DNA from 3 places in the Iodobacter arcticus genome. Region 3 is predicted to be linked to each of the others. Evidence: predicted binding sites of a transcription regulator. Region 3 holds the regulator's gene; each other region holds the start of a gene.

The links. Region 3 encodes FNR, which switches genes on or off when oxygen is low (the NO sensors DNR and NnrR bind a similar motif). Its sites were predicted from a motif close to TTGATNNNNATCAA; they were not measured.
Positions count from the first base shown of each region.
Region 1: the regulator FNR is predicted to act here: its motif matches at 4,948-4,961, upstream of ccoN (cytochrome-c oxidase, cbb3-type subunit I).
Region 2: the regulator FNR is predicted to act here: its motif matches at 3,465-3,478, upstream of ACFQNF_RS03770 (phosphoketolase family protein).

Region 1 is NZ_JBHTBQ010000033.1:377,029-384,853, forward strand. Features, by position in the region: gene ACFQNF_RS15695 (FixH family protein) at 1-30, opposite strand, end outside; gene ccoG (cytochrome c oxidase accessory protein CcoG) at 32-1,468, opposite strand; gene ccoP (cytochrome-c oxidase, cbb3-type subunit III) at 1,607-2,515, opposite strand; gene ACFQNF_RS15710 (cbb3-type cytochrome oxidase subunit 3) at 2,535-2,702, opposite strand; gene ccoO (cytochrome-c oxidase, cbb3-type subunit II) at 2,709-3,323, opposite strand; gene ccoN (cytochrome-c oxidase, cbb3-type subunit I) at 3,354-4,775, opposite strand; gene ccoS (cbb3-type cytochrome oxidase assembly protein CcoS) at 4,986-5,192, opposite strand; gene ACFQNF_RS15730 (heavy metal translocating P-type ATPase) at 5,193-7,595, opposite strand.
Region 2 is NZ_JBHTBQ010000006.1:200,776-208,600, forward strand. Features, by position in the region: gene ACFQNF_RS03750 (toxic anion resistance protein) at 1-782, opposite strand, end outside; gene ACFQNF_RS03755 (hypothetical protein) at 791-1,525, opposite strand; gene ACFQNF_RS03760 (TerD family protein) at 1,528-2,118, opposite strand; gene ACFQNF_RS03765 (VWA domain-containing protein) at 2,196-2,945, opposite strand; gene ACFQNF_RS03770 (phosphoketolase family protein) at 3,568-5,967, shown strand; gene ACFQNF_RS03775 (inositol monophosphatase family protein) at 6,575-7,375, shown strand.
Region 3 is NZ_JBHTBQ010000044.1:188,809-196,633, reverse strand. Features, by position in the region: gene ACFQNF_RS18425 (efflux RND transporter permease subunit) at 1-1,521, shown strand, start outside; gene ACFQNF_RS18420 (efflux transporter outer membrane subunit) at 1,595-2,944, shown strand; gene ACFQNF_RS18415 (hypothetical protein) at 3,013-3,732, opposite strand; gene fnr (fumarate/nitrate reduction transcriptional regulator Fnr) at 3,739-4,488, opposite strand; gene hemN (oxygen-independent coproporphyrinogen III oxidase) at 4,623-6,026, shown strand; gene ACFQNF_RS18400 (sulfite exporter TauE/SafE family protein) at 6,031-6,690, shown strand; gene ACFQNF_RS18395 (response regulator) at 6,842-7,210, shown strand; gene ACFQNF_RS18390 (chemotaxis protein CheC) at 7,207-7,824, shown strand; gene ACFQNF_RS18385 (GGDEF domain-containing protein) at 7,824-7,825, shown strand, end outside.

The DNA of each region.
Region 1 (7,825 bases), on a different contig from region 3:
GTACCAAGGTTCAATTGTTTCTACTTGCATTTTATCTTCCTATAAAACTAGATTTTTCTCGTGCCGTGATAGCCGGGTTATCCGTTGCGGTAATAATGAAGTGCATTTCATGGCCGCCGGGGCCAGCTTTGCCTGGCTCTACTTGTACGCGCACACCAATATCTTGGCTGGCTGTGGCTTCAACAAAGATCTGACCGCTGCCTTCCACAATGGTTCTTGAGTTGGGTAAGCCATCGGTGGTGATGATATAGCTATGGGCTTTTTCATCGGCATTTTGAATTTGTAAGCGATAGCTGTTTTCCAGCCAGCCATCGTCAGCTTCTCGCACCATGGCGACCCGGTCACGAGAGATATTCACTTTGATCGGCTTACGCATGACCAAGGAGCCAACGGTAATGCCCAGAATGATAATCAGCACCAGCACATACATCATTACCCGTGGACGAGTGATTTTTTTGATGATGTCGCGTTCCGGGTATTTATGCTCCAGTGCGTTTTCGGTGGTGTAGCGTATCAGCCCGCGTGGATATTGCATTTTATCCATAATTTCGTCACAGGCATCAATACAGGCCGCACAGCCGATGCACTCGTATTGTAAGCCATCGCGGATATCAATCCCCACTGGGCAAACCTGCACGCACACCGTGCAATCGATGCAGTCGCCAAGGCCGGCGGCTTTGTAGTCCGTTTCTTTCTTACGGCTGCCGCGAGGGTCGCCGCGTTCGGCATCGTAAGAAATAATCAGGGTATCTGCATCAAACATCGTGCTTTGAAAGCGCGCATAGGGGCACATGTATTTACAGACTTGCTCACGCATCCAGCCGGCATTGCCATAAGTGGCGAAGCCATAAAAGCAAACCCAAAAGGTTTCCCACGCGCTGAGATTAAACCGGCTTGCTTCTGCCCACAGATCCATAATCGGCGTGAAATAGCCAACAAAAGTGAAGCCTGTCCAGAGCGATAGCAAAATCCAGATGCTGTGTTTGCTTACTTTTAAACGGATTTTTCTTGCGCTGAGCGGTGCGGTATCGAGCTTGATACGGGCCATCCGATCGCCTTCTACCCATTTTTCTATCCAGAGAAAAATCTCGGTGTAGACAGTCTGCGGACAGGCGTAACCACACCAAAGCCGCCCGCCTGCGGTGGTCCAGGCAAAAAGACCAATGGCGCTGGCTAAGAGTAGGGCGGTGAGGTAGATAAAGTCTTGTGGCAGAAATACAAAGCCATAAATGTAAAAAATGTGTTCGTTCAAATTAAACAGCAGCGCCTGGCGGCCATTCATTTGAATCCAGGGCATGCCGTAAAAAAACAGCTGAGTGATCACAACAAATAGAATGCGCCAGCGATTAAATAAACCGTTTACCCAGCGAGGGTAGATTTTTTTATGCTTGCTATAAAGGTGGATTTCTTCATATTCACCATCGTCCTGGATCACAGTGACGGGAATATCACGTAATTTTTTACTCATTTTGACTACTCCAGGCAAAATGGCTTGCGGCAGCGTAGCGCTCGCGCAAAGCATTTCGATCAAGGAAAAACGGGCGGGATAAGCCCGCCCGTTTAAAGCATCAGGGGGCACACACACCTGCCCACCCTAGATGTTTCTTTACTTTGCTTTTTCCTTGTTGGAAAGACCGTAAACATAGCCAGCCAGTAAATGCACTTTGGCATCGCCTAGGAATTCTTTCCAGGCAGGCATCACATTGCTGCGACCATTGGTGATGGTCTCAATAATGACGGCTTCAGAGCCGCCATACAGCCAGTTGTTGTCAGTCAGATTAGGCGCACCTAAATCCTGATTGCCTTTGCCTTCCACACCATGACATGCCACACAGACTTGTTTGAATGTCTCTGCGCCACGGCTGGCACGCAATTCATTACGTGGTTTGCCTGCCAGTTGTAATACATAGTTGGCCGCGTCTTTTACTTTTTCTTCACCAAAAACAGCACCAAACGCAGGCATTTGCCCGTGGCGGCCCTTGGCAATGGTTTCCAGGATTTTTTCTGGTGAGCCACCGTGCAGCCATTCGCCATCAGTCAGGTTAGGAAAACCTTTTGCACCGCGTGCATCTGCGCCATGGCACTGGATACAGTAAGTCAGATACAGGCGCTTACCCATATCCATGGCTTCTTGGCTGTTTGAAATGCTGGCAATCGGCATTTTGGAGTACTTATCGTACAAGTGCTGATATTTAGAATCGGCTTGTACAACTTCTTTGCCGTACTGATTGGTGGAAGTCCATTTCCAGACGCCACCCCAAATGCCTGGGTAGAGTACAAGGTAAACTACGCTAAAAACAATGGTCATATAGAACATCATGACCCACCAGCCTGGCAGCGGGTTGTTGTATTCCTCTAGATCGTCATCCCATTTGTGGCCGGTTACATCGGCGTTTTCACCTTTTTTAAGCTTAACAACGCCTTGGCTCATCAGGAGCAAAGTCATCGCTACAATACCGCCGATCACAATGATCGCGATCCAATAATTCCAAAAGATACTTTGAAAATCTGTCATTTTTTATATCCTCTAGAAATCAGGAGGTCTTGTTTGATGAGGGCAGATCATCATCAAGGAGCGGCTGGTTGGCCGCTTCATCAAAGGATGCTTTGCTATTTTTGCTATAGGCCCAAATGATGATGCCAACAAAGCAGATAAAACTGGCTACGGTAGAAAGCACGCGTAGATCGTTTAGTATTTCCATGATGAATTACCTCTTGTTCTTGAGTGCAAGACCCAAGCCTTGTAGGTAGAAAATCACTGCTTCCATTTCTGTTTTGCCTTCCGTTGCGGCGATCGAGCCTTTGATATCCGCATCGGTGTAAGGATCACCCAGCTTACGCAGCGCGATCATTTTGGCGGGCAGCGCGGCAGAATCCACTTTGTTTGCAGCCAACCATGGGAAGGCGGGCATATTGGATTCAGGCACAACATCACGTGGGTTCATCAAGTGAGCACGATGCCATTCATCAGAGTAGCGAGCGCCAACGCGTGCTAGGTCAGGCCCTGTACGCTTAGAGCCCCACTGAAATGGACGATCATAAACCGACTCACCCGCTACTGAGTAATGGCCATAACGCTCTGTTTCTGCACGGAAAGGGCGAATCATTTGTGAGTGGCAGTTGTAACAACCTTCACGCACATAGATATCGCGCCCAGCCAGTGCCAGTGCGGTGTAAGGCTTTACCCCGGCAATGGGTTTGGTCGTGGAGTTGCTAAACATCAGCGGTAAAATTTCTACCAGCATGGCAACGCTGAGTGTTAGCAGCGTTAAAACAATCAGATAAGCAACGTTTTGTTCAACCCGCGCTTGCAGCTGGTTCATAAAGTTTTTCATGATTTTTTCTCCCCTCGATCAGGCGTGTTGGGCGATGGCCGGAATTTTGGCATCGACGGCTTGGCCCGAAAAAGCGGTACGCAGCACGTTGTAAAGCATTAAGAACATGCCCGACAAGAAGCACAGGCCACCTAAGAAACGGATAAAGTAATACGGGTACGATGCTTTAACTGAATCAATAAATGCATAAGTTAAAGTGCCGTCTGTATTGACTGCGCGCCACATCAGGCCTTGCGTTACACCGGCAATCCACATGGAAGAGATGTAGAGCACTACGCCGATGGTTGCGATCCAGAAGTGGGTATCGATCAGCTTCACCGAATACATTTCTTCTTTATTAAATAAGCGCGGAATCAGGTAGTAAATCGAGCCGATGGTAATCATCGCCACCCAGCCTAATGCGCCGGAATGAACGTGACCAATAGTCCAGTCTGTGTAGTGCGAGAGGGCATTAACTGTTTTGATGGCCATCATCGGGCCTTCAAAAGTAGACATGCCGTAGAACGACAATGCGGTCACGAGGAATTTCAAGATTGGATCAGTACGCAGCTTATGCCATGCACCTGACAGCGTCATAATCCCGTTGATCATCCCGCCCCAGCTTGGTGCCAGTAGAATCAAAGAGAACACCATGCCCAGTGATTGAGTCCAGTCAGGCAGCGCGGTGTAGTGCAGATGGTGCGGGCCAGCCCACATATAGGTGAACGACAGCGCCCAGAAGTGCACAACAGACAGGCGATAGGAGTAAACCGGACGACCCGCTTGCTTTGGCACAAAGTAATACATCATGCCCAAGAAGCCTGCAGTCAGGAAGAAGCCGACGGCATTGTGGCCGTACCACCATTGCACCATGGCATCAACCGCACCGGAATAAACCGAGTAGGACTTGGTGGCAGAAACAGGAATCGCTAAGCCGTTAATAATATGCAGCAGGGCAACGGCTAGAATAAACGCGCCATAAAACCAGTTAGCTACATAGATATGCTTTACTTTACGCTTGGCAATCGTGCCGAAAAACACAATCGCGTAAGCAACCCAGATCACGGCGATCAGCCATGTAATCGGCCATTCCAGCTCGGCATACTCTTTACCACGGGTATAACCCATGGGTAAGGTGATTGCGGCTAGAACAATCACTAACTGCCAGCCCCAGAAATGGAAGGCGGCCAGTTTGTCGGAGATCAAACGCACATTACAGGTGCGTTGAACCACGTAATACGAGGTCGCGAATAAACCGCTACCACCAAACGCAAAAATAACCGCGTTAGTATGCAATGGGCGCAAGCGGCCAAAATGAAAGTAAGGGCCAAAATTAAGTTCCGGCCAGTACATCTGGGCGGCGATGATCACGCCAACCAGCATCCCGACAATCCCCCAAATGACGGTCATGATGGCAAATTGCCGCACCACTTTGTAGTTGTATGTACCTAGGTGTTCCATGCGAGCTCCGATTGATCTCCAACAGCTTGGACTTTAAAATGTGTGACTTTAAAAATGAACAACATGCCAGCACATAGCCATCAGTAAGCAATGAATGGCTTTACTGTTAGTTGTGAATATTTCTTTTGTAATTATGCCGACTGAACTTTAGCTGCTTCAGTTGGCCGTCTTATTGACGAACATCAATGCCTTTCATCAGATCGCGGCATTTTACACTCCGTTAGACTTAAATTCCTTGTTTTTTCTTTCGTCTTTGGATGTTTTTTCCGCTTGCATGCTGTCATCGTCTTGCAAAATCTGCCAGCCGGGTCCCTCCATATCATCAAATTGCCCCCCTTTTACTGACCACCAAAAAATAATTCCGATAAAAAACACCAGTAAGACAGAAAGCGGAATCAGTAAATAAAGGCTTTCCATCTAGAATTTCCCCTTAAGGCGTAGCGCATTAAGCACTACCAGCAGCGAGCTGCACGCCATGCCTAAGCTGGCCAGCCACGGAGTAATCTGACCGGTAACGGCCAGTGGCAATGCGGCAAGATTGTAAGCAATGGCCCAAATTAAATTCTGACGAATAATATTGCGTGTCTTTTTGGCTAAAGCCAGTGCTTTGGGGAGGCGATCCAGCTGATTATTAAGCAGCACCATATCGCCTGCTGCATGGGCGACATCGACACCCGCCCCCATGGCCATGGATACATCGGCTTTTGCTAAAACGGGGGCATCGTTGACACCATCCCCAATCATCAAAACTCGGCGCCCCTGCTGTTGCAGGGTGTTGATGTAAGCCAACTTATCGCCGGGGGTTGCTCTGCCGACAGCGTTTTCAATATGCATGTTCAAAGCCAAAGCTTGCACGGTAGCGTTGCTATCGCCCGATACAAGGTGCAAACGTAAGCCCGCATCGCGTAGCGCTTGAATTGAAGCGGCTGCATCGTCTCGCAATGTGTCTGCCACAATAAACGCACCCAGCCATGTGCGACTGCTGGCGAGTGCAATTATGCTGCCTTCTGCTTGCCGGATGGCCTCTGGCATCAGCATGGCGCATTGGCGGTTTACAAAATCAGGGTGGCCAATAAAATACAGCTCGCCATTTACAAGGCCGCTTAAGCCACCGCCAGGGTAGGTTTGCATTTCTTGTGCGAGAGGCGCCTCTGGCATGAGAAAGGCGCGGGCTAAGGGGTGAGCCGAGGCCGCTTCCAGCGATGCGGCAATGGCGCGTGCGTTTTCTTCTGAAGCATGGCTGGTGATGTATTGCTGGATACGGGGCTCGCCGTGGGTGAGTGTGCCGGTTTTGTCGAGCATCACATCGCTGATTTGCGCCAGCGTCTCTAAGGCGGGGCTACGCGCCACCATGAGCCCGAGCTGGGCTAAGTGCCCTGTGGTGGCAGTTAGGGCTACAGGCGTAGCCAGCGCCAGTGCGCAGGGGCAGGAGATCACAAGTACCGACACCATAATGGGCAGGGCGTGGATCGGGTCGTGCCAGTGCCAGTACAGCCAAGCCAGCGCTGCGGTGATCAGTAAAATGCTGACAAACCAGCCAGATACCTGTTCGGCTAAGAGGGCAAGGTGCGGTTTTTGTGCAAGGGCCTGATCGAGCAAACGCACAATGGCGGCAAGGCGGGTATTTTCGCCAACCTGGCTGACTTCGATATGCAGAGGGGAGGCTAAATTAAGCGTGCCCCCCGTGACCTGCATACCTGCCGATTTGGAAATCGCAAGGCTTTCGCCGGTAAGCAGCGCTTCGCTGACTTCACCTGAGCCTTGCCGAATAATGCCATCGACCGGAATGGTTTCGCCGGATTTAACTAAAATCTGTTCGCCAATTTGCAGACTGTTTACGGTGACTTCAATCGTGCCTTGCGCGTCTATTTTGTGGGCAAAAGCAGGGATCAGCTTAACTAGCTGCTCGGTTGCCGCGCCTGCTTTGCGTCTTGCGCTCATTTCCAGATAGCGGCCTGTCAGCAGCAAAAAGACAAACATCGATACCGAATCAAAATAGATTTCGCCGTGATCTGTAATCAGCGAATAGCTGCTGGCAATAAATGTGGCGAGTACGCCTATGGCAATCGGTAAATCCATGCCGGTACGGCGGCGTTTTAAATCGCGCCAGCTGGAAATATAAAAGGGGGTGGCAGAGTAAAGCACTACGGGCAGGGTAAGGATTAAACTCGCCCAGTGCATGAGATACAGCCACTCTGGCGCAATCTCACCCGCTTTCGACATATAAATCGGCACAGAAAACATCATAACTTGCATCATGGATAGCCCTGCTACCCAAAGCCGGAAGAGCGCACTTTTACGCTGCTTCTGCCAGCCTTCTTCTTGCTTGGCTTGATCATAAGGCTGGGCGCGGTAGCCGATGGCGGCAACGGCTTGCAAAATGGTGGATAGCTGAATCTCTCGCTCATCCCAGCGCACGCGGGCGCGGTGGGTGCTGTAGTTGATGCTGGCGGACAGCACACCCGGTAAGCGCTGGATATGGCGCTCATTCAGCCAGATACAGGCGGCGCAGCTGATGCCCTCAATAATGAGTGAGGCTTCACGAATATCTGCATCTACATTGAGCACAAAGCTGGCTTGCAAGCTGACGTCATCGAAGAGGTGTAGCTGAGCGAGTAGCTCGTCAGGCAGGGGCTTGGCACGATCCGCAGGTTGATCTCGCTGGCTGTAGTAGCTCTCCAGCCCGCTTTGAATAATGGTATTGGCAACCGCCTGGCATCCGGCGCAGCAAGTGGGCTGCTCGATATTGCGATAAATAATCGGGAAGGATTCTGGGCTAAGTGTTTCGCCACAGTGGAAGCAGTCGGTGCGAGAGGTCATGCGGCGTGGGAGGCCTTAGAAATGATAAAAACATTAACCCTAAGATCTGTAGACACAGAGAACACTGAGGCAAATCGAGAGCACAGAGAAATGGGGGTGAATTTGATTGGCGATGCGTTGCTGCTTACAACGCAGCGGTAAAAGCCAGCCTGCACCACCTTAATTTTTTTCTCTGTGCGCTCTGTGTTCTTATTTAGCTCTGTGCCTACAGATCTTTTTTGAAAGATGTA
Region 2 (7,825 bases), on a different contig from region 3:
ATCCCACGATTTGCGTCTTCTAGGCCCTTGATTTGAAATGCGCGTAATTTGGCCTGATGGATTTGCAGCTCAATTGTTTCTGCCCTGCGGGTTAAGCGATCTACCCGTTGCCGTTGCCCGGCAATTTGCATCGGGTCGTTAGGATCAAGCGCTGCCAACTTTTGCTGCTCTTCGGCCAGCACAACGCCGATGGCGGGCAGGATTTGCTCTAGGGCGCGCATATCGGCCAGATTGGCCTCGTAAGCGTTGCTTAGCCATTGGTTATCGGTTTCCATGACGCGCAGGCGATTGCGCATATCGTTGCAAATTTTGTCGATTTGCCCTTTTGCGCTATCAAACGCTTGCACAACATCTACTTTTGCCACTTTTAAAGTGCGTTTCAGGCGGTTAACCAGCCCGTTTAAGCCGCTAGGCTCGCCGAGCTGATCGTAGTGCACGGTGGTCATCAGCTTCAGCACATCATTCATCCCACGGCCAAAATCGCCGGTATCACTGGCGCGTGTTTTAGCTAGTAGCTGGTCGGATAAATTAACCAATTGCTGAGTTTGCCTGTTGCCGATTTCCTCGAGCTGCTCGTTTCCTAATTGGCGAATCTGTGCCACTAAGGCGGGATCTGCAACTGGGGCTGAGGTCGCTGCGGGATCGACAGCTGCAGGGGCTGCCACTTCTGATGGCTGAATAACATTTAACACGGTGTTTACGGTTTGGTTTACTTCGCTAGTTTGAGGGCTTGGGCTTGGGCCTGGTGTTGGGCTACCAAATAAATCTTTATATTGCGACATGGTGATCCTCAGAGTTTTTGCTGAATATTGACGACTAATAGAGATAGAAAATGAGTGCGCCAGTTTTCAATATCGTGTAATTGCTCGCCTAGTTGGGCGGTGAGTTGTCGTGTTGATGCCGCTTGCAGGGCCAGAATTTGTGCTTGTGTCAGAATACGGTTAAGTAGCTGATCTTCTGGCGCTAATACAAGTAGCGCATCTGTTTTTAAAACATGCGCCAAGCGATCTAAATAATCGGTTTGGCGTAGTAATTCGTCGATATCATTTTGTAAAAACAGATCTGGTTTTAATTCTTGCCGCATAAATAATTGCAACTGATCGATTAAGTGATGTGCCTGCGTCTTATCTATCGTTGTTTTTCTGAATAATATGCTGCGTTTGGGATTGATTGCGGCTTGTAAATCATCTGCTTGGCGCTTGGCTTCAGTAAATATCGTATTTAATAGATTTTCACGGCTTTTAACGGATTGGGTGAGATCGATTACACGGTGCATTAATTGCTCGCTGGCTTGAGTTAATTCTGCATAACGCAGATTAACGCCTTCAGTGCTGGCAATTGTTGTTGGTGCAAGGAGGGCTGGGCTTAAATCTGCCTTAGCAGGCACGGCGCTGCTGATTTGCCCGGCAAATAGATCAGTCAATGCTTCGGCAACGGGGGCTGTTTGGGGAGCAGCAGGCTGCTCCCCAAACAGGTCGCGCATTGGGGCTGAAGGAGCACCAAATAAATCGCGATACCCAGACATGATTAGCCTTGATAGCCAAATAGCTGGAAGAAATCAGGCAGTTCTTTGCCCGGATAGCCTTGGCTTACGTTTTCTACTGTCCAAATCTGATTTTTCTTGCGGATACTTGCAAATAAGCAGCCCGTAGAGCCAGCGTCCAGCGCTGCAAGCTTAGCTGAGGCTAAGAGCTCATTGGTTTTATTATTAAAGATTTGCATTGTGGCATCGGCAACCTCTGCAAAGCTTTGCCCACGCTCGATGGCTTTATCGATGGAGCCAACAATGGCGATCAAATCGCAATTGCTTGGCAGGGCATTAAAGCGGATCAAGATGATTTCATCAGGCTCATCGCCGTCACCCGTACGATCATCGCCAGCTAAGTGCTCCATAGATGGTGTTTTTTGCTGGCCCCAATAGCAGATATGACTTACTTCGGTGATGGTTCCCATTGGGCCACCACCGTTGCTATTGAGGGGGAAGGCGCTAGCGTCCAGATCATAGCTGCCTTTGCTGCTATTTTTGGGCGGAGACCAAGATAGCTCAAGGCGGACTTCTTGTAATGGTTCACTGTTTTTTGTGAGCGGCAAGCTGCCGCCTTTAGTCATGGGGAGCATTTTTTATCCTTACATTGGTTTAATGTTGAATCAAATCTTAAAACGGTAGGCTTGGCTGCCGCTTAATTCAGCCAATATTACACTTTATATTCAGCGGGTAATTGCTCAAACCAGCGCTTAAATTCAGTATCAAAAATACGATCATAAAGTTGGTCTGTCGATAGGTTGGCTAATTCAGTTAAGCGATGAAATGTGCAGCCTTCTACTTCTTTAGCGGCTTTTTGCATCAAATTAAACTTTACATTTTTATCCGAGTTTGCACCAATTAATGCGACAAAAGTACCAATCTCAGCCAGCTCTTTTAATTGAGAAATAAAATTCTGAGCCGAACCCATATCTTCGCCATCGGAAACAAATAAAACTAAAAATGCTTCTTTTTTCTCTACGGTTTTTTTCTTGCCAAAGCCAAATAAGCCTTTGAGCATGCCACCTAGTGATTTCTCCATGGCTTCGCTTTTAAGTAAAGCTTCTAGCGCCTTAGCATAATCGGTAGAGCCCCATAAAATAGGCTTGGCACGCTGTAAGAATTCAGTGCGTATCCCTTCTGCCCCATCAACCGAATAGTCACCCGTATCGAGTGCGCGATCAGAAAAGCCAATAATCTGAATGTTACGGTCTGGATCAATGACGCCTGCAATTGCGAGCGCAGCAGTAAAAAATGGATCAACAATATAGCTGCCATTGGCTAATTGTTTGGTGAACTCATCTTTAAATGAGCCACTTACATCAGCAAACAGTTTCATATTGATTTTAAAGCTTGGTGGCACATTCTGCTTTTGTAAAACTAAACGAACTTTTTCCTGCTCTTTCGCCATAGGCAAGCTCATAGATTGCTCCAATCATTTAATATAAGAAAAATGGGGGTGTAAGGCGTGCCATGTGCCATCTTATCTGCACTTGCTAGTATAAATAAGCCGTTTTGAAAATGGCTTGGCTACTAGTGTGGGCATGATATACAGGCTTTTTTACTTTAAATTTACGCAACATTGCCAAGTTACCGGAACAATAAATAAAGAGCAAGTAAGGCATAGCGCTGCTTAGATCGATACTTATTGCTGATAAATTCTTGCCTGAACTGCATTCCAATTCCAATTAATATAATTATATTTAACTAAAGATGTGTTTTATTTAAAACATAACGCTATTTATTTTAAATAAACAGCCAGTTAATAAAATATAATGTGTCTTCTTTATGCCGCTTTGTTTTTTAAAATAAGGGGTGTATACGCCATATTATATTTAATGCGATGGTATTTTTTGTTGTTTTGGAAAAAATCAGGAACAAATCGCCCTTTGGGCTGTCTGTACTAAGGTGAAAAACTTATTGTGTTCTATTTTAAACAGATTTGATTTTTGTCATGCAGACTGAAATAGCAATCATGTACAGTGAGCTTCAACAGATGAAATTCTTAACGATTTACTGATTAGCAACTCTCAACGAGGTGTTCCGTGACTCAACAGCTATCTCTTGCACAAATCGACAAAATGCACGCTTACTGGCGTGCGGCTAATTACCTTTCTGTTGGCCAAATTTATTTGTTAGATAATCCGCTTCTTACCGAGCAACTGAAGTTTGCTCATATCAAGCCACGTTTGTTGGGCCACTGGGGCACAACGCCCGGTCTGAATTTTATTTATGTACACGCCAATCGCATTATTAAACAACGCAAAAGCCCGATGATTTACATCACTGGTCCTGGCCATGGCGGCCCAGGTTTGGTGGCAAATACTTATCTAGAAGGCAGCTACGAAGAGTTTTATCCACATATCGACCGCACAGCGGCAGGTATGCAACGCCTGTTTAAGCAATTCTCCTTCCCACGCGGTATTCCTTCGCACGTAGCCCCAGAAACTCCGGGCTCGATGCACGAAGGCGGCGAGTTGGGTTATTCGCTTTCACACGCCTTTGGTGCAGCATTTGATAATCCAACTCAAACGGTGATTGCCGTTGTGGGTGATGGCGAAGCTGAAACTGGCCCGCTGGCTGCATCTTGGCACTCTAATAAATACCTGCACCCAGTGAATGATGGTTTTGTGCTGCCTATCTTGCATTTGAATGGCTACAAGATTGCTAATCCAACACTGCTGTCCCGTATTAGCCACGAAGAAATTACCAAGATGTTCGAAGGTTTTGGTTACAAGCCGCACTTTGTTGAGCTGAAAACCGAAACATTCAATGAAAAGAATGAATCATTCACCGAGATCCACCAAAAAATGGCGGCGACCATGGATCTGTGTATGGCCGAGCTGGATGCGATTCGTGCTAAAGCACAGGCGGAAATGGATGCTGGTCAGCCCATCGTTCGCCCACGCTACCCAATGATTGTGATGCGTACGCCTAAAGGCTGGACTGGCCCGAAAGAAATTAAGGGCAAGAAAGTTGAAGATTACTGGCGCAGCCATCAAGTGCCGTTCTCTGATATCGATGAAGAAAACGTTCACAACTTAGAAAACTGGATGAAGAGCTATCGTCCAGAAGAATTATTTAATACCGATGGTTCGTTCAAGGCCGAGCTGGCTGAATTAGCACCGGAAGGCGCATTGCGCATGGGTTCTAACCCAGTGGTGCACGGTCAGGAATCAAAAGATCTGCGCATGCCAGATTTCCGCAAATATGCGGTTACTTTTGACAAGCCAGGTACAGTGAACGCAGAAGCCACTCGCGTGATGGGTAAATTCCTGCGCGATGTGATGGTAGAAAACGAAGAGCAAAAGAATTTCCGCATCTTTGGGCCGGATGAAACTGCATCTAACCGCTGGAACGATGTGTTTGATGTATCAGGCAAAACTTGGTTTGCTGATTACCTTGAAGCCGATAAAAACAATGACTTCTTGGCGCAAGATGGCCGCGTGATGGAAATCTTGTCTGAGCACACTTGCCAAGGCTGGCTGGAAGCGTACAACTTGACCGGCCGTCACGGCTTCTTTAGCTGCTACGAAGCGTTTATCCACGTGATTGATTCGATGTTTAACCAGCACGCAAAATGGCTGAAAACAACGCGCACCATCAACTGGCGTAAACCGTTGCCATCGCTTAATTACCTGCTCACATCGCATGTATGGCGTCAGGATCACAACGGGTTTAGCCATCAAGATCCAGGTTTCCTTGATCATGTGATCAACAAGCGTGCCGAAGTGATCCGTGTTTACCTGCCTGCAGATGCCAACACCCTGCTCAGCGTCACCGATCATGTATTACGCAGCCGTCACTATGTAAACGTAGTGGTTGCCGGTAAGCAGCCAGCGTTGCAATACCTGACCATGGATCAAGCCATTACCCATTGCACTAAGGGTCTGGGGATTTGGGACTGGGCGTCTAATGATCAAGGCGGCGAACCAGATGTAGTGATAGCTTGCGCGGGTGAAGTACCGACTATGGAAGCCTTGGCTGCAACTGATTTGCTGCGCCAGCACTTCCCTGATCTGAAAATCCGCTTTGTAAACGTCTGCGATTTGATGACCTTGCAGCCAGAAAAAGAGCACTCACACGGCTTATCAGATCGTGAGTTTGATTCGCTGTTTACAACTGATAAGCCCGTGATGTTTGCCTTCCACGGCTACCCATGGCTGATTCACCGCCTGACTTACCGTCGCAATGGTCACAGCAATATTCATGCACGTGGTTATATCGAAGAAGGCTCGACCTCTACACCGTTTGATATGGTGGTGGTGAACAAGCTAGATCGCTATAACTTAGCTATCGACGTGATTGATCGTGTGCCATCTTTGCAAAAAATCGGCGCACATGTTCGTCAAAAACTGTCGGATAAATTGGCAGAACACGGCCAATACATCGCAGAACACGGCGACGATATGCCAGAAGTTAAAAACTGGAAGTGGCCTTATTAATTAGCGGTGTTTAGCTGATTAAAACCCACAAAAACCGCTCCTCTGATGGGGGAGCGGTTTTTTTATGGGTGGGATCTTTTGTAGGGCGGGTGAAACCCGCCGTTTTTGTTCACAAAAGTTTAAAAGATCTTTTTAGTGCCTTCGGCACGTTGATTTTGGTGCGGCATCCCCGCGGGGACTCACTTTCTTGAACGGCCAAGAAAGTAAGCAAAGAAGGCCGCCCCGACCAGCACGAAAGCCCCTCACTGCGGATAATCGGCTCGGCGACAAAGGCTAACCCCTTTGCCGAAACCCCGATCCGCTTATTCCTCGTTTCGGCGTGCTTCAAGGGGATTTTTAAGCCCCGTGCCGAGAGCGTGGTTATTACGTTTTTTGCTGTTTGTTATCGAAAGACCAAATTGTCTAGTGCACATGGGGTTTCACCCGTCCTATGAGTCGTTATTTTTACTAACGTGCAGCAGATGCTATGACAAATACCCAGCCTAATGTGTATAGGTAAAAAAACTAGCCCTCCTTCCCTACACATATTCCCCAACGTTTTTTTATGTGCACATGCAACAAAGTGGGCTTGGGGCCTTACAATGAGGGGTAAACAAGGGAGAAAGCTGTGAGCGATTTTGAGCGTTTATCTGATCTGGTGGCTTTGGCTAGGCGCGTGGCGGCTGATGAAATCATGCCGCGTTTTCAGCAGGTGGCGTCGAGCCGTAAACAAGATGGCAGTCTCTTTACCGAGGCGGATATGGCGTCGCAAGCAGCTTTGCAGCGTGAGCTCCCTAAAATTATAAATTGCCCTGTGCTGGGCGAGGAAATGAGCGTTGCCGAGCAAAAGGCGCTGTGGGAAAACCATGCGGATGGGCTGTGGATAGTGGACCCGATTGATGGCACAACTAATTTTGTACATGGTTTGCCGCATTTTTCGGTATCGATTGCGCTCTTTCGCCAAGGCCGGCCTGTGTTGGGCGTGGTGTATGTACCCGCTTTGGATGAGTGTTTTTCCGCTGCGGCAGGTTATGGCGCGTGGATGAATGAGCGCTCTTTGCCGCTACGCACCGAGATACCTAAGTCTTTGTGTGAGGCGGTGGCGGCGGTGGAGCCTAAGTATTTAGGCGGGCGCTTGCCAGCGCGGGTGGTGAGCGTGGCCCCTTTCAGCAGCTTGCGCAATTATGGATCGTCGACTATCGATTGGTGCTGGCTGGCAGCAGGGCGTACCGATTTAATGCTGCATGGCTCGCAAAAATTATGGGATTACGCGGCAGGGGTTTTGATTTTATTAGAATCCGGAGGGCAAATTGCCAGTATCCACCATGACAATTATTGGCAGGATCATATCTGGCAAAGATCAGTGGTAGCCGCACGCTGCCCATCCTTATTTAAGCCATGGTTGGAATGGGTTAAAAATAATCGCTGAGCTACTTTTAATGAAATAAATAGATTCAGATTTCCCCTATTTAAAATGTCAGGCTTTGCTTGATTTTGTTTAAAAAAAGTGGCCATATTTAATCGGCGAAAAAAGGCACATACCCTATGGGTTGTGCCTTTTTTGATTTCTCTCAAATAAAACAGTAAATGCTATTGCTTACAATGTATGAAAAAATAAAACAAAGAAAATTGATTTTTTCTGATAATTGGCAGAGAAATTTAGCTTTTTTTACTTAAAAAGCATTAATATGTGCAGCTTTTTTTGAAAAATGACTACTTTACTTACATAGGCTGATTTGCTAAACATTCATTCTTTTTTGGGTGGTCGACGTATAAGTGAAACACCTTATTTCTTCAAATATTGCCAAGCCTATATTGCAGGCAGAGTGAAAACCCGTAAAAAACAAGCCGCAGCGCACGCTAAATAAAGCGGTATGTG
Region 3 (7,825 bases):
TTGTCCTTGCTGTTTTTTGCTTTGATTTTGGCCTCTACCGGCTGGTTGATGTCGCGCTTGCCAACGTCTTTTCTGCCTGACGAAGACCAAGGTTACTTTATTAGCGTGGTGCAATTGCCTGCAGGCGCGACGCGTGAGCGTACGCTGGAAGTGGTTGAGCAGGTTGAGGCACACTTTGTAAAGCAGCCTGAAGTGGATCGTGTGATTGCGATTGTGGGGTTTAGCTTCTTTGGTCGCGGCCAAAATGCGGCGCTGGCCTTTGTCACCTTAAAAGACTGGAAAGATCGTCCTAAGCCGGATGATCAGGTGGCGGCTGTGGTGCAACGCGCCAATATGATGTTGTTCCGCATTAAACAAGCGTTCTCTTTTGCCACCAATGTGCCGCCGATTCCTGAATTAGCCTCGGTGGGTGGTTTTGATTTCCGCTTGCAAGATCGTGCTGGTTTAGGTCGTGATCGCCTTTATGAAGCACGCAATATGTTGCTGGGCATGGCTGCGCAAAATAAAGCTTTGGCGGGGGTGCGCCCTGATGGTCAAGAGCCGGGCCAGCAGCTTTTACTTGATGTAAATAAAGTAAAAGCCAGTCAGCTGGGTATTGATATGGCCGAGCTTAATAGCACACTGGCGATTTCATTAGGTTCTGCCTATGTGAATGACTTTGTGCGCGAAGGCCGTATCTTGCGTGTTTTGATGCAAGCCACGCCGGAAAGCCGTCTTTCACCAGACGATTTACTTAAGCTGCAAGTGAAGACCCGTGCGGGTAATCTAGTGCCGCTGTCTGAAATTGCCGTGGCCAAATGGCAGGCGGGTGCTTCTGCGCTGGATCGCTATAACGGCTTGCCTGCATTTAAGATTTCTGGCGGCCCAGCCCCTGGTAAAAGCTCGGGTGAGGCGATGGATGCGATGGAAGCAATGGCGAAGCAATTGCCGCCTGGCGTGGGCTTTGAATGGTCGGGTACTTCGTTTGAAGAACGCCTGTCTGGTTCGCAAGCGCCCTTCTTGTTTGGCTTATCGATTCTGATCGTGTTCTTATGCCTTGCCGCGCTGTATGAAAGCTGGTCGATCCCGTTTGCTGTGCTGTGGGTGGTGCCGCTGGGTATCTTTGGTGCGGTGGCCGCCATGACATTGCGCGGTTTGCCAGACGATGTTTATTTTAAGGTGGGACTGATCGCCATTATTGGTTTGTCTGCAAAGAACGCGATTCTGATTATCGAATTCGCCCGCGATTTGCAGCGTCAGGGCATGAGCGCAATCGATGCCACGCTGGAAGCTTGCCGTTTACGCTTCCGCCCGATTCTGATGACTTCGTTTGCCTTTATTGCCGGTGTATTGCCGCTGGCGATGAGTACCGGTGCCGGTGCAGCAAGCCGACGTGCCATTGGTACAGGGGTGATGGGTGGGATGATTACGGCTACGGTATTTGCGGTGTTCTTAGTGCCGGTGTTCTTTGTGGTGGTGCGCCGCTTCTTCCCTGAGAAAACCATGGTACGCAGCGACGAAATCGCAGATGACCATCGTTAATAGACGTGCCGGTCTTCGAAGGGCGGTGCGTCCGCTCTTCGAATCATGACGCGAACCAATAGGTAATAAATGTATGAAAAAACAATTAATGTCTAAGACCCTGCTGCTGGCGATGACGCTGGGCTTGGGCGCATGCGCGATGGGGCCGGATTACATTCGCCCTGTAGCGCCTGTTGCCAGTGTGGTGGGTAGCCAACCTGCGGATGTGGATACACCGCAATGGGCCAGTTACTTTAGCGATCCTGCTTTGCGTGCGGTGATTGAAAAAGCACTGGCTAATAACCGCGATTTAAAAATCGCCACGGCCAGAATCGAAGAAGCCCGTGCCTTGTATGGTATTCAGAAGGCGGATTTTTTGCCTTCAGTAAATGCCAATGGCTCGGGCAATATCAGCCGCAACAATCCAGACGCTGATATCAGCCGCCGCTATGAGGCTAATCTGGCGCTGCTCTCTTACGAGGTGGATTTCTGGGGCCGTGTGCGTCGTTTAAGTGAAGCGGCCAAGGCCAACTATCTGGCAAGTGAAGAGGCGCAGCAATCGGTACGCAGCACGCTGATTGCCGATGTGGCCAATAGCTATTACAGCGCTCAAGCCCTACAGACACGCAGCAGCTTTGCCGAGCAAACCGCTACGGCGCGGGCCGAAAGTTTGCGGGTGGTGAAGCGCCGTATGGATGTGGGCGTGGCTAATCGCCTTGATCTGTTGCAGGCCGAAGCAGCTCAAGATAGCGCAAGCAGCGATCATGCGGCTTTAGCCCGGCAATCTGTCAATGCGCAAACTGCGCTCGCTGTTTTGGTGGGTGAGGCGGTGAGCCTGCCTGCGGCCAATTTAAATGCGGAAGTCGTTCAGTTGCCCAGCGGATTAAACTCTACCGTTTTGCTCGAGCGCCCAGATGTGCGCGCTGCGGAGCAAAAGCTGGTTGCAGCTAATGCCAATATCGGTGCGGCTCGCGCGGCCTTCTTTCCTAAAGTCACTTTAATGGGCAGCGGCGGTGTGATGAGTAATGAGCTGGAGGATTTATTCTCTGGCGGCAACCGTGCATGGAGTTTTTTACCGCAAATCAGCCTGCCGCTGTTTGATGGTGGACGCTTGCGTGCTGGCGCTGATATTGCGGAAGCCCGGAAAGTGATTGCCGTGGCTGAATACGAAAAAACCATTCAGCTGGCGTTTAAAGACGCCGCCGATGTGTTATCTGATCAGGTATGGTTGAGTAAGCAGCTAACAGCCCAGCAACGCCTTGCTGATCGGCAGGAGCAGCGCCTGAAACTTGCAGAAGCACGCTATGCATCAGGCTTGTCGGGCTATTTGGATGTGCTGGATGCGCAGCGTGAGTTTTACGCGGCCAGCCAGGGCCTGATCGAAACGCGTCGTGCTCGTTTAGCTGCATCGGCACAAGCGTTTAAGGCTTTGGGCGGGAAGTAATACGCGCTAGTTGATTGGTTTTATAAGCGAACAGCCCCAGTTGGGGCTGTTTTTTATTGTTTGATAGATCAACTGTTTGGCTGATGATGAGATGCGGGCGTGTTTGCACGGCGAAAAAACTGCATTAAAAATTGCGCTAGCGCAGCTGCTGGCTCTTGATGCTCTGGCAAACTGAAGGCGCTGAGCTGTGTGTGCAGTGCTTGAAAAGATCTATTTTCTGCCAAAGCTAAATATTGCTGGCAAAGCGGGGCGATGGCTTGCCATTGTGCGGTTTGCAGCTCGGCTAGCTTACTTAAATCAGCTTTGGGTGATGGCTTGCCATTTGGAAAGATGACTTTCCAGCTTTCAATAAGGGGCTGCATCATGATGTGCTGTAGCAGCGCCAAAAAGCTGGCTGCGCCTTTGCCGCCGGCATGCAGCCAGCTGTTGCGACCTGCCGGGGCTAAGGCATCGAGCAGAGGGGCGGCAAGCTGTAGGGCTGTGTCGTCGCCGCTGGCGGCCATCATCCAGCCTAATTGTGCGGCGCACTGAGGCTCGCCAATCAGGGCCAGATCAATATGATGCCAGCCTTGTGCCTGCGCCCATTGAGCGCTTTGCAAATAGCCTGCTAAATCAGCATGGCCTGCAGAAATAAGCAGGCCATTGTGGGGTAAAGAGGGGATTTGCGATTGCATATCAAGCGGCAGCAGCATGAGCTGTGCCATTTGCAAGGGTTTAAGCCGAGATTGCAATGACTCTAGAATGGCCGCTGGGGCAAGAAATAAAACAGGGCCATTGAATAGAGTCATAGTGGCTTATTGTTGGCAGTTGTTAATCAATTGTTTGAGTGCCTCAGGATTGAGAATTTCAATCAAGCGGTTTTGCACTTTAATTAAGCCGTTCTCTTGGAATTTTGATAATGAGCGGCTCACGGTTTCAAGCTTAAGGCCTAAATAGCTGCCGATTTCTTCACGCGTCATGCGTAAATGAAAGCTGCTGGCAGAATATCCCCGAATGGCAAAGCGTTGAGATAAATTTAGCAAGAAAGCCGCAATACGTTCTTCTGCTTTCATATTTCCCAATAAAAGCATCACGCCATGATCGCGCACAATTTCGCGGCTCATCATTTTATAAAGATGATGTTGCAAGATCGGGATGCGGCGGCTGAGTTCTTCCATATCAGTAAAAGGCAGCTCGCAGACTTCGCTGTCTTCTAAGGCAATGGCATCACAGGTATGCAGATCAGAGCTAACCGCATCCATGCCCATGAGCTCACCGGTCATATGAAAGCCGGTGACTTGCTCGCGACCATCTTCAGAAATTACGCTGGCTTTAAAAAAACCTAAGCGAATCGCAAACAGGGAGCGAAATGGCTCTCCTGCACGGTAGAGCGCTTCACCGCGCTTAATCGGCTTGGCTTGGGTAATTAAGTGATCAAGCTCGCGCATTTCATCAGCGGAAAGACCAATCGGCAAGCAAAGCTCACGCAAACTGCAATTAATGCAGCTTTGGCGCAGGTGCTTGAGGCTAAGGTCACGTACTGGAATATGAGATGTCGGTGTCATTGGGCGTTTCAATTCAGTGTTTTAAGATATCCATCACTGCAAGTTATTTCCGGTGCAGATATTGATATCGATCAAGGTTATAAAAAATGAATCTAGGCAAGCTGCACTCATATGATAAATAAGGATAAAACAGCATGCTTCAAAATAATGTTACGGTCTTACAGCCACTTGATTTTGATCGAAACTTGATAAGCCAACACAGCGGGAAAGGGCCAAGGTATACATCCTACCCCACTGCGGATCGATTTGCTGTAATGGATGCAGATCGCTATGAGCAAAGTGTGCGCCAGCAACAGCCCGGTATTGGAATAAAACCGCTGTCATTGTATTTTCACTTGCCCTTTTGCAATACCATTTGTTATTACTGCGCCTGTAATAAAGTCATTACAAAAGATCAGGGTAAAGCGGATCAATACCTCGATTATCTACTTAAAGAAGTAAAAATACAGGCCGCATTATTAACTAAGCGTGGCAAGATTTCTCAGTTGCATTTTGGCGGCGGCACACCCACTTTTCTGAGCGATGCACAATTAACGCGATTAATGGACGGTATTCGTCATTATTTCGATTTAAAGCCTGATGGCGAGTTTTCAATTGAAATCGATCCTCGCAAAGTCAGTGCGGCGACTGTGGCATTGTTAGGGCAAATTGGCTTTAACCGCATGAGCGTGGGCGTGCAGGATTTTGATCCGCAGGTGCAAAAAGCGGTGAACCGGATTCAAACCGAGGAAGAAACCAGAGCGGTGATTGATGCCGCACGTGCCAATGGCTTTAAGTCCGTGAGTATTGATCTGATTTACGGCTTGCCGCATCAAACTCAGGCCCGGATGTACCAGACGATTGAGCGTGTCCTCACTTTGCGCCCAGATCGGCTGGCCCTGTATAGCTATGCCCATTTGCCCGAGCGTTTTATGCCGCAAAGACGCATTGATGCTGGGCAGCTACCCTCAACAGAGGGTAAACTCGACATCTTGCAAAGCAGTGTGAATCAGCTTCTTGCCGCGGGTTATATCTATATCGGCATGGATCATTTTGCTTTACCTGATGATCCGCTGGCAATTGCTCAAAGAAGAGGGCAGTTGCATCGGAATTTCCAGGGTTATTCAACGCATGCCGATTGCGATCTGATGGCTTTTGGTGTGTCAGCAATCGGCAAAGTGGCCAATTGTTTTGCCCAGAATGTAAAAGATTTAGATGCTTATTATCTGGCCTTAGATAAAGATCGTTTGCCGATAGAGCGTGGCTTGATGATCACACACGATGATTTTTTGCGTGGCTCGGTGATTCAATCTTTAATGTGCCAGTTTGAATTGAGTTTTCAGCCTGTAGAATTGGCTTATTTGATTGATTTTAAAAGCTATTTCTCTGAAGAGCTTGCTTTGCTTATGCCGCTTCAAGCTCAGGGTTTGCTTGAGGTGAGAGACGATTCAATCATTGTTAGTCCTAAGGGGCGTTTTTTGATCCGCTCGATTGCCATGGTTTTTGATCGCTATTTGCGTCATGCCCCTCGCGCAGGGAGCTATTCTAAGTTGATATAAACTAATGCTGGAATTAGATTTTCTTGCTTTGTTTTTAGCCGGTTTATTAGGGGGCGGGCATTGTGTTGGAATGTGCGGTGGTGTCGTTGCCGCCTTTAGTTTGCAGCTCCCAAAGGGCCCACGCTGGCATTACCATTTGGGGTTTAACCTTGGTCGCTTGCTGGGCTATTGCCTGATTGGTATGCTTGCGGGCTTGCTAGGCTCTTTGTCTGTGTTGCTTTCATTACAAAGCGTGAAAAGCGGCTTGTTTATCCTTGCCAATTTATTATTGATTTTGCTTGGCAGTTATATGGCGGGCTGGTCATCTATTATTTTATTGCTGGAAAAAGCCGGGCGCCCTTTATGGCTTAAAATTCAACCTTATATGCGGCTATTTTTACCGATAAAAAGATGGCCGGATACGCTGATTGTAGGGGCTTTGTGGGGATGGTTGCCCTGTGGTTTGGTTTATACCGCTTCTTTAAACGCACTTGCCAGTGCCAGCCCCTGGTACGGTGCTTTAATTATGCTGTCTTTTGGCTTAGGCACACTGCCCAATTTACTGCTGATGTCCGCCTTTGCAGAACAGTTGCGACAGCTGTTTAAGAATAAATATTTACGCTATTTGTTTGGTGGAGGTTTGATGCTTTTAGGCGCTTATCGATTGATTCAATTTATGTTTTAGTCATGATTTCTTGTGTAAAGTGAACGTAAATATGAGCTGATTGTTATCAATTTTTTTTGCGGATGCTTGGGTGGATGATGTTTTAAAATAAAAAAATAGCTATTGAATCTGGCGCTTTGCAGTCATTTTATAAAAAAGGATTTTTAAAAAAATGCCTACCCCCATTTTGGTTGTTGATGATTCTGCTATGGCCAGAAAAATGCTGATCAAGGCTTTGCCTAAGAATTGGGATGTTGACATCACGCAAGCATGTAATGGTATTGAAGCACTAGCAGCTTATCGAGCAGGTCAAGCAGATGTGATGTTTTTAGATTTAACCATGCCGCTGATGGATGGTTATGCTGTATTAGAAACGCTGCAAAAAGAAGGTTTAAATAGTTATGTCGTCGTGGTTTCGGCGGATATTCAAGTACTCGCGCGTGAGCGTGTGCGACAATTGGGGGCTGCGGCCTTTGTTCAAAAACCTGTGAAAGCTTCTGATATTGAGATTATTTTGCGCGAATATGGAATCGCTTTATGAATGAAGAATTGTTTTTGACAGAAGAGCAAACCGATGCCTTGCAAGAAATTACCAATATTGCTATGGGCCGTGCAGGCGCGCAGCTGGCACAAATTCTAAATACATTTATTAAGCTATCTGTTCCACGCATTAATATTATTCAATCATCATCTATTAGCCATAATATTGTGCATATGATTGGTGCCAAAAGTGCGGCAACGGCGATTCGTCAATCATTTAATGGCTCTTTATCGGGTGAGGCCATGGTGGTTTATGACCAGTATGGCTGTAGAAACCTGGCTGATCTGATGGGCTATGATGGCGTAATTGATCGCACTGCCGAGCGGGAATTACTTTTAGATGTGGGTAATGTATTGGTGGGTGCTTGTTTAAATGGCGTGGCCGATTTATTAGGGGCTTCGTTAGTTTTTTCTGCGCCCACCATTATGGCGGAAAACGTTGAGGTGGATCAGCTGATCAATATCAAGCAGATCACCTGGAATTACGCCTTGTTGGTTGAAGTGCATTTCACTTTGGAAATTCGTGATTTCACCTGCCACTTACTCACATTAATGCCAGAGGAATCCATTTTGCGATTGCAACTGGCCATCGATGCGTTTATGGACAAGATCTAAT